Regions from separate parts of the Micromonospora rifamycinica genome, predicted to be linked through region 2. Evidence: riboswitches for the same ligand, from Rfam matches in the RefSeq annotation. Region 2 holds a riboswitch; the other holds the start of a gene.
What was found. Region 2 has a riboswitch for thiamine pyrophosphate ahead of GA0070623_RS25130 (ECF transporter S component). Riboswitches for the same ligand answer to the same signal wherever they lie in the genome.
Positions count from the first base shown of each region.

Region 1: it holds a riboswitch for thiamine pyrophosphate, as region 2 does, so the genes downstream of both, GA0070623_RS22250 (thiamine phosphate synthase) here and GA0070623_RS25130 (ECF transporter S component) in region 2, are expected to answer to the same signal.

Region 1 is NZ_LT607752.1:5,290,904-5,297,909, forward strand. Features, by position in the region: gene GA0070623_RS22245 (ThuA domain-containing protein) at 1-3,599, opposite strand, end outside; TPP riboswitch at 3,937-4,046, shown strand; gene GA0070623_RS22250 (thiamine phosphate synthase) at 4,041-4,667, shown strand; gene thiO (glycine oxidase ThiO) at 4,661-5,731, shown strand; gene thiS (sulfur carrier protein ThiS) at 5,741-5,941, shown strand; gene GA0070623_RS22265 (thiazole synthase) at 5,947-6,717, shown strand.
Region 2 is NZ_LT607752.1:5,923,179-5,930,184, forward strand. Features, by position in the region: gene gndA (NADP-dependent phosphogluconate dehydrogenase) at 1-1,262, opposite strand, end outside; gene GA0070623_RS25115 (hypothetical protein) at 1,636-1,884, shown strand; gene GA0070623_RS25120 (energy-coupling factor transporter transmembrane component T family protein) at 2,015-2,815, opposite strand; gene GA0070623_RS25125 (ABC transporter ATP-binding protein) at 2,812-4,239, opposite strand; gene GA0070623_RS25130 (ECF transporter S component) at 4,273-4,863, opposite strand; TPP riboswitch at 4,939-5,044, opposite strand; gene GA0070623_RS25135 (alpha/beta fold hydrolase) at 5,203-6,030, shown strand; gene GA0070623_RS25140 (DUF6328 family protein) at 6,286-6,789, shown strand; gene GA0070623_RS30465 (hypothetical protein) at 6,970-7,006, opposite strand, start outside.

The sequences.
Region 1 (7,006 bases), 630 kb from region 2:
TCGTTGCGGGAGCCGTACAGGTCACCCGAGGAGGTGGGCAGCCGCAGCGCGCCGCCGGAGACCGAGTAGAGCTGGTTCTCCCGGACCACCGACCAGCGGTCCTTGTCGAGGGTGTTGCCGGTGAACTCGTCCGACCGCGCTCCCAGGCAGGAGTTGGTCGGCGCGTCCACCTTGACCGGGACGGTCGCGTAGGACTTCGCGCCCCGCTTGTCCGTCACCGTCAGGGTGGCGGTGAAGGTGCCCGGGGTGGTGTAGGTGTGGGTGGCGTTCAGGGTCGTCGCCGTCCCGCCGTCACCGAAGTCCCAGGCGTACGTCAGCGGAGTGTCACCCTCGGTGTCGGTGGCCGTGCCGGTGAAGGTCACGGTGACCGGCGCGGTGCCGGTCGCCGGGGTGGCGGTGGCCGTCACCTGCGGCGGCGCGTTGTCGGTCACGCCCCGTCCGATGAAGTCCATCCAGTTGACGTTGAACAGCGAACCGGTGCCACCGGCCGGGTCCTTGGCGACGAAGTACAGCGCACCCTCCGCACCGGCCGTCACCGGCGCGGTCACGTCGACGAACTGCTGCCAGCCACCAGTGCTCGGCACGGTGGCGGTGGCCACCACCGGACCGTCGACGGCACCGGCGTGCACGTCGATCCGGCCGCCCTGGGCCTCGGAGGCCACCCGGAACCGGATCTGCTCGACCCCGGTCAGGTTGGCCGGGACGAGCGACCACCAGTCGCCGTCCTCGATGAAGCCGATGTTCTGGCCGCCACCGGCGGGGTCGGTGGTGGTCTCCTTCTGCACGCCCGGGTCACCGCCGCCGGTGCTGCCCGGGGCCCGCCCGGTGGCCGTGTAGTACTCGGCCTGCTTGCGCTTGGGCTGGAGGATCTCGATCGCCCGACCGGTCAGCGGGCCGGCGCCGCCGGTGCCGCCGTCGTCGGTGTAGGTGGCCTCGAAGACCGCGAAGACGTTGGCCTCCGCGCCGTGCCCGGACGCCAGCGAGGTCTGCACGGTGCCGGTGCAGCCGGTGTGCTGCTCCAGCGGGTGGGCGTGCTCGTCGTGGCCGAGCAGCACCTGCAGCTGCACCCGGTCACAGTCGACGGTGCCGTCCTCCGGGTCGGTCACCTTGATCGTGTACTTGACCTGGTCACCCCAGTCGAAGAAACCGCCGCTGGGCGGGAACTCGATGGTCACCGTCGGGGCGGTGTTGCCGACCGTCACCGGCACGTTCGCCACGGCGGTCCGGCCCTTGGGGTTGGTGACGGTGAGCTGCGCGGTGTAGTCGCCGGCCGTGGTGTAGGTGTGGGTGGGGTTCGCCTCGGTGGAGGTCTGCCCGTCGCCGAACTTCCACGCGTAGGTCAGCGTGCCGCCGTCCGGGTCACGCGACCCGGCGCTGGAGAACTTCACGGTCAGGGGCGCGGCCCCGGAGGTGGGGTCGGCGCTGGCCTCGGCGATCGGGGCGCGGTCACCGGCGGTGTAGTCGATCCGGTAGACCCCGGAGTCGTCGTTGTTGCCGCCGAAGCCGGTGCCCCACTCGATCATGTAGAGCGCGCCGTCCGGGCCGAACTCGAAGTCCATCGGGCGGATCATCGGCATGCCGGTGAGCAGCTGGTTGATGTCGATCAGCGTCTTGCCGTCCTGGCTGACCTGCATCGTGTACATCTTCGACTGGTTCCACTCGCCGAGCAGCGCCTTGCCGTCGTAGTACGCCGGCCACTTGCGGGTGGAGTTGCTGTCGGCGTCGTAGCGGTAGACCGGGCCGCCCATCGGGGCGCCACCGCCACCGATCTCGGGGAAGCGCGGGTCGCCGGCGTAGCCGTAGTCCACGGTCGCCGGGACGACCGGCGGGAGGTTGGTCAGGCCGGTGTTGTTGGGCGAGTCGTTGACCGGTGCGGCGCAGTCGAACTTCGCCCCGCTCGGCCCGGACGGGAAGGTGTAGTCGTTGTACGCCCGGTTGTTGCCGACGCAGTACGGCCAGCCGTAGTTGCCGGCCGTGGCGACGATGTTCCACTCCACCAGGCCCTCGGGGCCCCGGTTCGGGTTGGCCGCCGAGGCGTCCGGGCCGTAGTCGGCGACGTAGAGGGTGTCGGTCTTCTGGTCGACGCCGATCCGGAACGGGTTGCGGAAGCCCATACCGAAGATCTCGGGGCGGGTCTTCGCGGTGCCCGGGGCGAACAGGTTGCCCGCCGGGACGGTGTAGGTGCCGTCGTCCTCCGGGTGGATCCGGATCACCTTGCCGCGCAGGTCGTTGGTGTTGCCGGCGCTGCGCTGCGCGTCGTAGTCCTGCCGGCCGGCCCGCTCGTCGATCGGCGTGAAGGCGCTCGACTCGAACGGGTTGGTGTTGTCGCCGGTGGCCAGGTAGAGGTTGCCCTGCGAGTCGAAGGTCATGCTGCCGCCGGCGTGGCAGCAGGTGTTGCGCTGCGTGTCGACCTGCAGGACGACCTTCTCGGTGGCCTTGTCGATGGTGTCACCGTTGACGGTGAACCGGGACAGGTAGTTGCGCGGGGCGCCACCGGCCGGTGCGTAGTACAGGTAGATCCACTTGTTGGTGGCGAAGTCCGGGTCGAGGCGCAACCCGAGCAGGCCGTCCTCGTTGCCGGTGAAGACGTCCAGCCGGACGGCGGTGACCGTGTTGCCGGTGTCCGGCTTCACGATCTGCACCCGGCCGTCGCGCTCGGCGTAGAACACCCGGCCGTCCGGAGCGATGTCCAGCTCCATCGGGTTGTTGGTGTTGCTGTCGAGGGTGACCTTCTCGAAGTTCGCGGTCTTGGAGGCGCCGCAGTCGGCGTTCTCCACCCCGGCCGCGGTACGGATGCCGCCGAGCAGGTGGCTGAGGAACTCCGGCTCGGTGTACGACGCCTGGGTGTGGCCGCCGCCGGTGTACCAGGACCGGCCGCCGTCGTAGTCCTGGCACCAGGCGGTGGGGTGGTCGGCGCCCATCGCGCCGGCGCCCGGGCTGTAGGACTTCTCGTCCAGGCTGGCCAGCACGTGCACCTTGGAGCGCGGGTTGGTGCGGAAGTTGTACCACTCGTCGAAGCGGGACCAGCGGTCCGGCAGGTCGGCGGTGGACGGGTGCGCGTGGTCCTCGACCTTGACGGTGGCCTGCTGGTTGGCCGGGTGGCCGGAGAAGTACGCGCCGACCAGGTTGCCGTACCAGGCCCAGTCGTACTCGGTGTCCGAGGCGGCGTGCACGCCGGCGTAGCCGCCGCCGGCCTTGATGTAGCGCTCGAACGCGGCCTGCTGGGTGGCGTCGAGGACGTCACCGGTGGTGGAGAGCCAGATCACCGCCTGGTACTTGGCCAGGTTGGTGTCGTTGAAGGCGGCCCCGTCCTCGGTGGTGTCGACGGTGAACCCGTTGTCGGTGCCGAGCTTCTGGATCGCGGCGATGCCGGCCGGGATGGCGTCGTGCCGGAAGCCGGCGGTCTTGGAGAAGACCAGGACGGAGAACGGTTCGGCGGCTGCCGCCGCCGGTGCCGGGGCGGCCTGTGGCCGGGCCGCCGCGACGGGAGCGGCCTGGGCGGGGGTGCCGCCGATCAGACCGCTGGCGAGTAGGGAGAGGGCCAGTAGACCGGCGCCCAGTGGGCCGCGACGTGCGCGGCGATGGCGGGATGGAGACACTCCATGCTCCTTTTGTCCGTGCTGGACAGTGGTGGGGGCATGGGGACGACTCGCCGCAGACCGTCCCCGGTCGGATGGGTGCGGGCCCGCCGAGGTCCGCATCGGTGGCGATCAGGTGCCGGCCTCGTCGAGGCCGCGCACCGGAATAATGTCGATCGGTTGAACAAATTAGCGCCGCTGGATTGGTTTCCGGCAAGGCATGAGCATGTAACGATTCGGTATCGTCGACTCACCTTTCCGGCTTATGTGGAGAGAGGGGGCAAAAGACAGTCATCGATAGGCTTGGATCAATCTAACACCCCTTGGCGGATCAGCGGATCTGTCGTACGGTCACAGACACGTGACCCACGGGAGCCCGGTACACCGGGCTGAGAGGGGGGCTGAGAGCCCCCGACCGTCGAACCTGATCCGGATAATGCCGGCGCAGGGAGGAGAGTTGCCGTGCCGTCCCTCGGCCGACTGCACCTGATCACCGACACCCGACCCGGGTGCGACCCGCTCGCCGTCGTCCGGGCCGCCCTCCCGGTGGCCCGCGCCGAGCTGGTCGTCCAGGTCCGGGTCACCGACGGGACCACCGACCGGCAGGCCTACGACCTGGCCCGCCGGGTCCGCGCCCTCTGCCTGCCCTACCGGGCCACCTGCCTGGTCAACGACCGGCTGCACGTGGCCCTCGCGGTGGACGCCGACGGCGGCCACGTCGGCGCGGACGACCTGCCCGTGGCGGCGGCCCGCCGGGTCCTCGGCGTCGACGCCGTGCTCGGCGCGACCGCCCGGGAACCCGGCGGCGCGGCCCGGGCGGTGGCCGCCGGGGCCAGCTACCTGGGCGTCGGCCCGTGCCACCGGACCACCACCAAGACCGGCCTGCCCGACCCGATCGGCCCTGCCGGGGTACGCGCCGTCGCCGAGGCCGTCACCGTGCCGGTGATCGCCATCGGCGGGGTCACCGCCGCGACGGTGCCGGCGCTGCGGGCCGCCGGGGCGTACGGGGTGGCCGTGGTCGGGGCGCTCTCCACCGTCGCCGACCCGGGCCGGGCCACCGCCGGGCTGATCGCGGCGCTGACATGCTGACCGGGCCGGACGTCGCCGTGGTCGGGGCGGGACCGGTCGGGTTGGCGATCGCCTGGCGCTGCGCCGCCCGTGGCCTGCGGGTGGTCGTGCACGATCCGGCCCCCGGCTCCGGTGCGTCGCGGGTCGCCGCCGGCATGCTCGCCCCGGTCGCCGAGGCCTACTTCGGGGAACGGGAGCTGACCGGGCTGCTCGTCGACTCGGCCGCCCGCTGGCCGGGCTTCGCCGCCGACCTCACCGCCGTCGCCGGCACCGGCTTCGGCCACCGCACCGACGGAACCCTGGTCGTCGGGCTGACCGGGGACGACCTGGCCGAGGCGCGCCGACTCTGGACGTACCAGCAGGGGTTGGGACTGCCGATCAGCGCGCTGCGCCCGTCGCAGCTGCGGGACCGCGAGCCGGCGCTGACCCCCCGGCTGCGCGGCGGGGCGGTCGCCCCCGGCGACCACCAGGTCGACCCGCGCCGGCTGGTCGCCGCGCTGCGGGTCGCCGCCGAACGGGCCGGCGTGACCCTGCTCCCCGGCGCGGTGACCCGGCTGGCCGACCTGACCGCGCCGGTCGTCGTGGTCGCCGCCGGGTGCGGCGCCGCCGCGCTGACCGGGCTGCCGGTCCGCCCGGTCAAGGGCCAGGTGCTGCGGCTGCGCGCGCCCGACCACCGCCCGCCGTGCTTCCGGCACGTCATCCGGGGGTACGCCGACGGCGAGGCGGTCTACCTGGTCCCCCGGGACAGCGGCGAGGTGGTGGTCGGGGCGACCGTGGAGGAGCGCGCCGACACCGAAGTGACCACCGGGGCGGTGCTGCGGCTGCTCCGGGCCGCCGTCGACCTGGTCCCCGAACTCGCCGAGTACGAGCTGGTCGAGGCGACCGCCGGGCTGCGGCCCGGCACCCCGGACAACGCGCCGGTCCTCGGGCCACTGCCCGGCCGGCCCGGCGTGCTCGCCGCCACCGGCCACCACCGGCACGGCATCGTGCTCACCCCGGTCACCGCCGACCTGATCACCGAGCTGATCGTCACCGGCCGGCCGGACCCGCTGCTCACCCCCTTCACCGCCGACCGGTTCCACTGAGGAGGACACGTGCGACTGATCGTCAACGGCGTCGGCCGTGAACTGACCGGCGGCGCGACCGTCGCGGACCTGGTCGCCACGGTCACCGAGCAACGCCGCGGGCTCGCCGTCGCGGTCAACGGCGAGGTGGTCCCCCGGGGCGGCTGGCCGGCGACCCTGCTGCGCGACGGTGACCGGGTCGAGGTGCTCAGCGCCGCGCAGGGCGGGTGACCGGGATGCCCCTCACCATCGCCGGGCAGACCTTCACCTCGCGGCTCATCCTCGGCACCGGCGGCGCGGCCAACCTGCACGTGCTGGAGCAGGCGATCCGGGCCTCCGACACCGGACTGGTCACCCTGGCCCTGCGCCGGGTCGACACCGCGCCCGGCACCGCCGGGGGACTGCTCGACCTGCTCGACCGGTGTGCGGTACGGCTGCTGCCCAACACCGCCGGCTGCTACACCGCCGCCGACGCGGTGAAGGTGGCCCGGCTGGCCCGGGAGGCGTTCGACACCGACTGGGTCAAGCTGGAGGTGATCGGCGACGAACGCACCCTGCTCCCCGACGGGGTGGAGCTGCTGCGGGCGGCCGAGGAACTCGTCGCCGACGGCTTCGTCGTGCTGCCGTACACCTCCGACGACCCGGTGCTGGCCCGCCGGCTGGCCGACATCGGCTGCGCGGCGGTGATGCCGGCCGGTGCCCCGATCGGCTCCGGGCTGGGCGTGACCAACCCGCACCACATCCGGCTGATCCGGCAGAGCGTCGACGTGCCGGTGATCCTCGACGCCGGGATCGGCACCGCCTCCGACGCGGCGCTCGCCATGGAGCTGGGCTGCGACGGGGTGCTGCTGGCCAGCGCCGTCACCCGGGCCGCCGACCCGACGGCGATGGCCACCGCCATGCGGTACGCCGTCCGGGCCGGGCGGCTCGCGTACACCGCCGGTCGGATTCCCCGCCGCTTCCACGCCCTCGCCTCCACTCCCGACGACGGACGGCCGGACCTGTGAACCGCCCCCGCCACCACCGTCTCCCCTGCCCCTTCCCCTGCTTCCTCCACCGCCGCCGCCCCCGCCTCTGCCCCCACCGCCCGCCCGGGCCTGCGTCCCCGCCCTCTGCTGTGTCTACGCCTGTGCCTGTGCCTGCGCTCTCACCTGCGCTTGTGCCTGCTTTCGCGCCTGAGCCTGTGCCTGTGCTCGCGTCTGCGTCTGTGCTCGCGCCTGAGCCTGTGCCTGTGCTCGCGTCTGCGCCTGCGGCCGGGGCGGAGGCTAGTAGATCTTGGAAGAAATCGGCCCCTCA
Region 2 (7,006 bases):
ACGCCGGCCCGCGCCGAGTCCGCCACCACCCGCCGCCAGCTCGGCACGCCGTCGCTCACCGCGTCGGCGAAGTACGGCGCGACCAGCAGCGTCGGCAGCTCCGGCTGCGAGTCGTACGCCTCCCGGATGCGGTCCAGGAAGCGCGCCCGGATGATGCAGCCGCCCCGCCAGATGGTGGCGGTGCCGCCCAGGTCGATGTCCCAGTGGTACTCGCGGCTGCCGGCCCGGATCTGGTCGAAGCCCTGCGCGTACGCGACGATCTTGCTGGCCAGCAGTGCCCGGCGGACGTCCTCGACGAAGGCGTCCCGGTCCTCGACCTGCCACTTCTCGCCCGCGTCGCCGAAGGTGCGGCGGGCCGCCTCACGCTGGCCGGCGTGCCCGGACAGCGACCGGGCGAAGGTCGCCTCGGCGATGCCGGTGATCGGGATGCCCAGGTCGAGGGCGATCTGCACCGTCCAGCGGCCGGTGCCCTTCTGCTCGGCCTGGTCGAGCACCACGTCGACGAACGCCTTGCCGGTGGCGGCGTCGGTGTGCGCCAGCACGTCGGCGGTGATCTCGATGAGGAACGACTCCAGCTCGCCGGTGTTCCACTCCCGGAAGATCTCCGCGATCTCCGCCGGGGTCGCGCCCAGCCCGGCCCGCAGCAGGTCGTACGCCTCGGCGATGAGCTGCATGTCGGCGTACTCGATGCCGTTGTGGACCATCTTGACGAAGTGGCCGGCGCCGTCGGGGCCGACGTGCTGGCAGCATGGGACGCCGTCCACCTGCGCGGCGATCTTCTCGAACATCGGCCCGAGCTTCTGGTAGGACTCCGCCGAGCCGCCCGGCATGATGCTCGGGCCGAGCAGCGCGCCCTCCTCGCCCCCGGAGACGCCGGTGCCGACGAAGTGCAGCCCGTGCTCGCGCAGCGTCTCCTCCCGGCGACGGGTGTCGGCGAAGTGCGCGTTGCCGGCGTCGACGACGATGTCGCCCTCCTCCAGCAGCGGCACCAGCTCGTCGATGACCGCGTCGGTGGGGGCACCCGCCTTGACCATGACGATCACCGCGCGGGGCCGCTCCAGCGAGCCGACGAAGTCCGCCAGGGACTCCGACGGCACGAAGGTGCCCTCGTCGCCGTGCTCGGCCACCAGGCTGCGGGTGCGCTCCGGGGAGCGGTTGTGCACCGCCACGGTGAACCCGTTCCGGGCCAGGTTCCGGGCCAGGTTGCGACCCATCACCGCCAGCCCGGTCACGCCGATCTGCGCCGTCGCCTGTTGCGTCATCCGTACCCGCCACCTCTCACGTCACCTGTGTGCTGCGACGGTATCGTGCGCGCCCGAGGGCCGGCAGCCGCCGTCCACCCAGTGTCACAGGGTGGTCGCGTCGGCACGCCGGCACGGTGCCGGGCGTCGGGCGGAAAAGCGGGTGCGCCGGCCGGCCGGGTCGGTTAGCGTGACGGCATGCGTATCTGACGCCCTTTCTGAGAGCCGACCCGCCGCCGTGGCCGCGGGTCCGCGTGCTCGGGCGTCCGCGTCTTCCACCGTCCCGTCGCAGGGGTGTCGGGTGGGCGGCGTCCGAGGCCGATCCCTGTCCGTCGCCCGCCCGCCCGCCGTCCGCGGGCCGGTGTGGTCCTCCGCACCCAGAAGGAGGCAGCGTATGCCCACCAAGCGCAGTCCGAAGAAGTCCCGCCGTCCCGGAACCGCCCCGCTGGAGGTGGATCCGGCGGTGCTCGCGGCGCTCACCGTGACGCCCGCGGATCCGGTCCCGCTGGCCGTCGCGCCGGCGCAGGCCGGCACCCGGTCGACCCCGCCGCCGCCGTCCCGGGCGCGGTCGGCCCGGTCGGTCCGGGCCGGCTCCACCACCGTCCAGGGCCAGAACCGCCGGTACGCCTTCCGGCGGAGCTGACCGGGCCACGGGCCGGGTGAGCGGTGCACGCCCGGCGCACCAGCGGTGCGCGGTGCACGCCCCGGAGCACCAGCGGTGTCCGGTCCGCCGTGACGCCGCTGGTGCGCCGGGGTGCCCGCCGTCGTGACGGTCAGCCGATCAGGGGGCGGAAGGTGCCGAGCGTCACGCTCACCGCGAGCGCCCCGCCGGCCAGCACGGCGGCCCCCACTATCAGCAGCCAGTCGGCCGGGCCGAACACCTGCCGGCGGGCCACCGTGCGCGGGAAACCGGCGTCGAAGCCCCGGGCGTCCATCGCCACCGCCAGCCGGGTGCCGCGCCGGATCGCGCCCACCAGTAGGGCGAACGCCGTCGAGACGAAGAGCCGCAGCCGGGCCAGCGGGTTGCGGCCGGCGTCCACCCCCCGGGCCCGGCGGGCCATGGTCAACATCTGCCACTCCAGCCCGAGCAGCGGCACCAGCCGGAACGCGGCCAGCGCGCCGATCGCGAACCGGGCCGGTGCCCGCGCGTTCTGGACCAGCGCGTCGGCCAGGTCGGTCGGATCCGTGGTGGCGAAGACGATCACGCCCGGTAGGGCCACCGCGAACATCCGCAGCACCAGGCCGAGCGCGGTGACCAGCACCCCCGAGGTGACCAGCAGCGGCCCGGCCGCCCACAGCACCGGGCCGGACCGGTCGGCGGCGAACAGGACCAGCGTGACCAGGACGCCGACCGCGCCGGCCAGCAGCGGCAGGGCGCGGCGGGCCAGCACCCGGTAGCGGATGCCGAACAGCGGCAGCAGCGCCAACTCGACGGTGATCGCGACCGCCGGTGCCACCGGATCGAGGCTGGCCACCAGGACGAACGAGAAGACCAGCCCGGCGGCCAGCTTCGCCACCGGGTTGCGCCGGGCCAGCGGCGCACCGGGCGTCGCGACGGGTCCGAGGCCGATCACGACCCCTCCCGGGCGGAGTGCAGGGTGACCGTCCGGTCGGCGAGCGCGGCCACGAAGTCCACGTCGTGGGTGACGCAGACGACGCCGTGCCCGCCGTCGCGCAGGTCGGCGAAGAGGTCGACCAGCTCGCCCCAGGTCCGGCGGTCCTGGCCGAAGGTGGGTTCGTCGCAGATCAGCAGCCGGGGCGCGGTGGCCAGGGCGGTCGCCACGCTGAGCCGGCGGGCCTCCCCGCCGGAGAGGGTGTACGGGTTGGCCCCGGCGAGCCGGGTCAGCCGCAGCCGCTCCAGCAACCCGTCGACGGTGGCCCGGACGGCGGTCTCCGGGCGGCCGGTCCGGCGCGGGCCGAGGGCCAGCTCGTCGCGGACGGTGCCGGTGACGAACTGGTGCTCCGGATCCTGGAACACCGAACCGATCCGGCCGGTCAGGGCCGCGGCCCGCCACCGGTGCGGGGGCGTGCGGGTGTCCCCGCCGGCCAGCGCGGCGGTGGCGGTGGACCGGCCGGTGCCGGGGCGGAGCAGGCCGCCGAGCAGCAGGGCCAGGGTGGACTTGCCGGCCCCGTTGGGGCCCCGGACGGCGAGCGCCTCGCCGGCGCGTACCACCAGGTCGGTGGGGGCCAGCCGGGGCGGCAGGCCGAGCCGGTCGACGGTGAGCAGCTCCGCGCCCGGCGGCCCGGCGGCCCGCCGGGGCACGGTGGGGTGGCCGGGCACCCAGACGCCGTCGGCGGCGAGCGCGGCACCGTGGGCGGCGAAGACCGCCTCCGGTGGCCCGTCGGCCCGGACCCCGCCGCCGGGGGCCAGCACCACCACCCGGTCGACCAGGGCGAGCGCGTCGGCGACCCGGTGTTCGACCAGGACCAGGGTGGTGTCGGCGTCCAGCGCGCCGGCCACCGCCCGGCGGACCAGCTCCGCGCCGGCCGGGTCGAGGTTGGCGGTCGGCTCGTCGAGCAGCAGCAGCCCGGGGCGCAGCGCCAGCACGCCGGCCAGCGCGAGCCGCTGCTGTTCGCCGCCGGACAGCGCGGCGGTGGGCCGGTCCCGGTGGTACGGGAAGCCGACCCGGCGCAGCGCCTCGTCCACCCGGGGCCAGATCTCGTCGCCGGGCACCCCCCGGTTCTCCAGGCCGAACGCCACGTCGTCGCCGCTGCGGGCCATCACCAGCTGGGACTGCGGGTCCTGGAACACGGTGCCGACCCGCTCGCGGGCCTTGGCCGGATCGAGGCCGTCGACCTCGACGGTGCCCTCCTGCTCGCCGGAGTCCGCCGGCAGCAGCCCGGCCAGCGCGGCCAGCAGGGTGCTCTTGCCGGCCCCGGAGGGACCGAGCAGCAGCACCCGTTCGCCGTGGTCGACGCGCAGGTCCACCCCGCGTACCGCCCAGGCCCGCCGCCCGGCGTGCCGCCAGCCGAAGCCGGCCAGCCTCACACTCGCCACGTCGCCGGCACCTCCATGGTCGCCAGGGGAGGGTCAGACCAGGCTGCGGTCACGCCCGGCGGGGAAGCGGTCCAGCACCCCGGTCTCGGCCAGCGCGCGGGTGAGGTACCAGCCGCCGAGCCCGGCGACCACGGCGGCGCTCACCACGGTCAGTGCCGCGTACGGCAGGCGGTAGCTGGTCAGCGCGTACTCCGCGTTCCAGACGAAGAAGTCGAACAGGGCGGCGCTCAGCCCGGTCAGCGCGCCGGCCAGCACCGCCACCGGCAGCCGGTACGACCGGTAGCGGAACGCGGCGAAGGCCAGCTCCGCGCCGAGCCCCTGGATCAGCCCCTGGACGATGGTGACCCCGCCCCACTCCGCGCCGAGCAGCGCGGAGACGGTGGCGGCGACGGCCTCGCAGAACAGGGCCGCCCCGGGCTTGCGGATCACCAGGCCGCCGAGGACCGCGGGGACCAGCCAGACGCCGTACATCACCGCCTGGCTGGCCGGTGCGGCGGCGAACGCCGGGTCGGCGGCCTTCCAGACCAGGCCCCAGGCCCAGAAGATGACGCCGAAGGCCACGGCGATCACGGCGGCGACCACGATGTCGATGGTGCGCCACCGGTTGCTGTCGGTGTGCTGCATGTCGGTACTCCCAGTCCAGCGAGCGAACCAGGAGAAGACGCACGCCGCGCCCGGTTGCTGCCGGACGGCGGCGCGGCTGGAGGTCGACCGAACTCCCTGCGCTGGCATTACCCAGATCAGGTTCGAGGGTCTGCGGGCGGTGCCCGCACTCTCAGCGCTGTGCGCTCCCCTGTCGGATGTGAAGTTGTCTCGGCAGACGCTAGCACCGACCTGCGGCGACGACCCAGCAGGCCACGGTTCCCGGCATTCGTCCCGGTCCGCCGGGCGTCCGGGTCCGCCGACCACCGGCGGGCGTCCGCCCGGGGTGCGGCACCGTCGGGGCTGGGTAGGCTGCCGGTCATGCGGGTACCGGCGCGGGGGCTGACGTTCGACGTTCGGGCGGGCGGCCCCGATGGTGGCGCGGTCGTGCTGCTGCACGGCTTCCCCCAGCACGGCGGGGAGTGGGACGCGGTGGTGCCCGCCCTGCACGCCGCCGGGCTGCGCACCTACGCCCCGGACCAGCGGGGCTACTCGCCCGACGCCCGGCCCGCCGGGGTGGCCGGGTACCGGCTGCCGGAGCTGGTCGCCGACGCGGTGGCGGTGCTGGACGCGCTGGGCGTCGACGCCGCGCACGTGGTGGGGCACGACTGGGGCGCGATCGTCGCCTGGGCGCTGGCCGCCCGGCACCCGGAGCGGGTGCGTACCCTCACCGCGGTCTCGGTGCCCCATCCGGCGGCCTTCGGGTACGCGCTGACCGCCGACCGGGCGCAGCGGGCGCGCTCGGCGTACATGGCGTTGTTCCGCCGGGCGGGCCTGGCGGAGAGGGTGCTGCTGGCCTGGCGGGGGGCGGTGCTGCGCCGGTTGCTGGCGGGCGTCGGCGATTCCGCCCGGGTGGCCCGGTACGCCGGGCCGATGCTGCTGCCGGGCGCGCTGACCGGGGCACTGAACTGGTACCGGGCGATGGCGGGGCGGGACCTGAAGGAGGTCGGCCCGGTGCCGGTGCCGACCAGCTACGTGTGGAGCGACCGGGACGTGGCGGTCGGGCGTACCGCCGCGCAGGCCTGCGCCCGGCACGTGTCGGGGGACTACCGGTTCGTGGTGCTGGCCGGGGTCAGCCACTGGATTCCCGACCGTGCCCCGGGGCCGCTGGCCGAGGCGATCCTGGCCCGGGTGCGCGGGGCCGGCTGACCTCTGCCGGACAGCGGGGTCACGCCCGATCCCGGTAGTGCCCGATCCCGGTAGTTGTGCTCGATCCCGGTAGTAGTGGTGCTCGATCCCGGTAGTAGTGGTATCCGTGCGGAGGGAGGCCACTACGACATGGATCGAGCACGATCTTGCGGAGCGGGGATCGTGAATCGGTTTCGGTCAGGTATCGATGGGGCACAGGCGTTGCTGCCGACGGGGACGCCCCCGCCGGCCGTACGTCTCACCCGGAGGTAGCGCGTGTCGAAGGAATCCGAGAAGCAGCGCTGGCAGCGCAACTTCGCCGATCTGCTCCAGGAGCTGCGGGTCGCCCAAACCGGCGTGCAGATCCTCTTCGCCTTCCTGCTGACCCTCCCGTTCAGCAACGGCTTCACCCGGACGAGCGAGTTCCAGAGGGACGTCTACATTCTCGCGTTGCTGTCCGCCGCCGCGGCCACCGCGATGATCATCTCGCCGGTCGCCTTCCACCGGGCGCTGTTCCGCCAGGGTCGCAAGCCGGAGCTGGTCCGCTTCGCCCACCGGATGGCGACCGGCGGCCTGGCCTTCATGCTGGTCGCCATGGTGAGCGCGGTCCTGCTGATCGCCGACTTCGTGCTCGACACCGGCATCGCCGTGGTGCTCACCGTGATCACCGGCCTGTGGTTCCTGACGTTCTGGGTGGTCCTGCCGTTCGTCCGGCGTAACTGGGGCGAGGACGACATCGACGACGACGATGACGACCCGGTGGTGCTGAACGGCGACTGACCCTGCGTGGGGTGGTGGATGGTGTGGGCCGGGGGCTCACCCGGGCCGACGGTGGCCGGGGTGAGCCCCCGACGCGTGGCGGGTGGCCGGGTCTCCGGCGTGTGGCGGGTGGCCGGCGCGTGGCGGGCCGGCGTGTGGCGGTGGCCGGCGCGTGGCGGCCGGTGTGTGTCGGCGGGTGCGTCAGCGGGCGACGGCCCAGGCCAGCACGGCCGCCAGG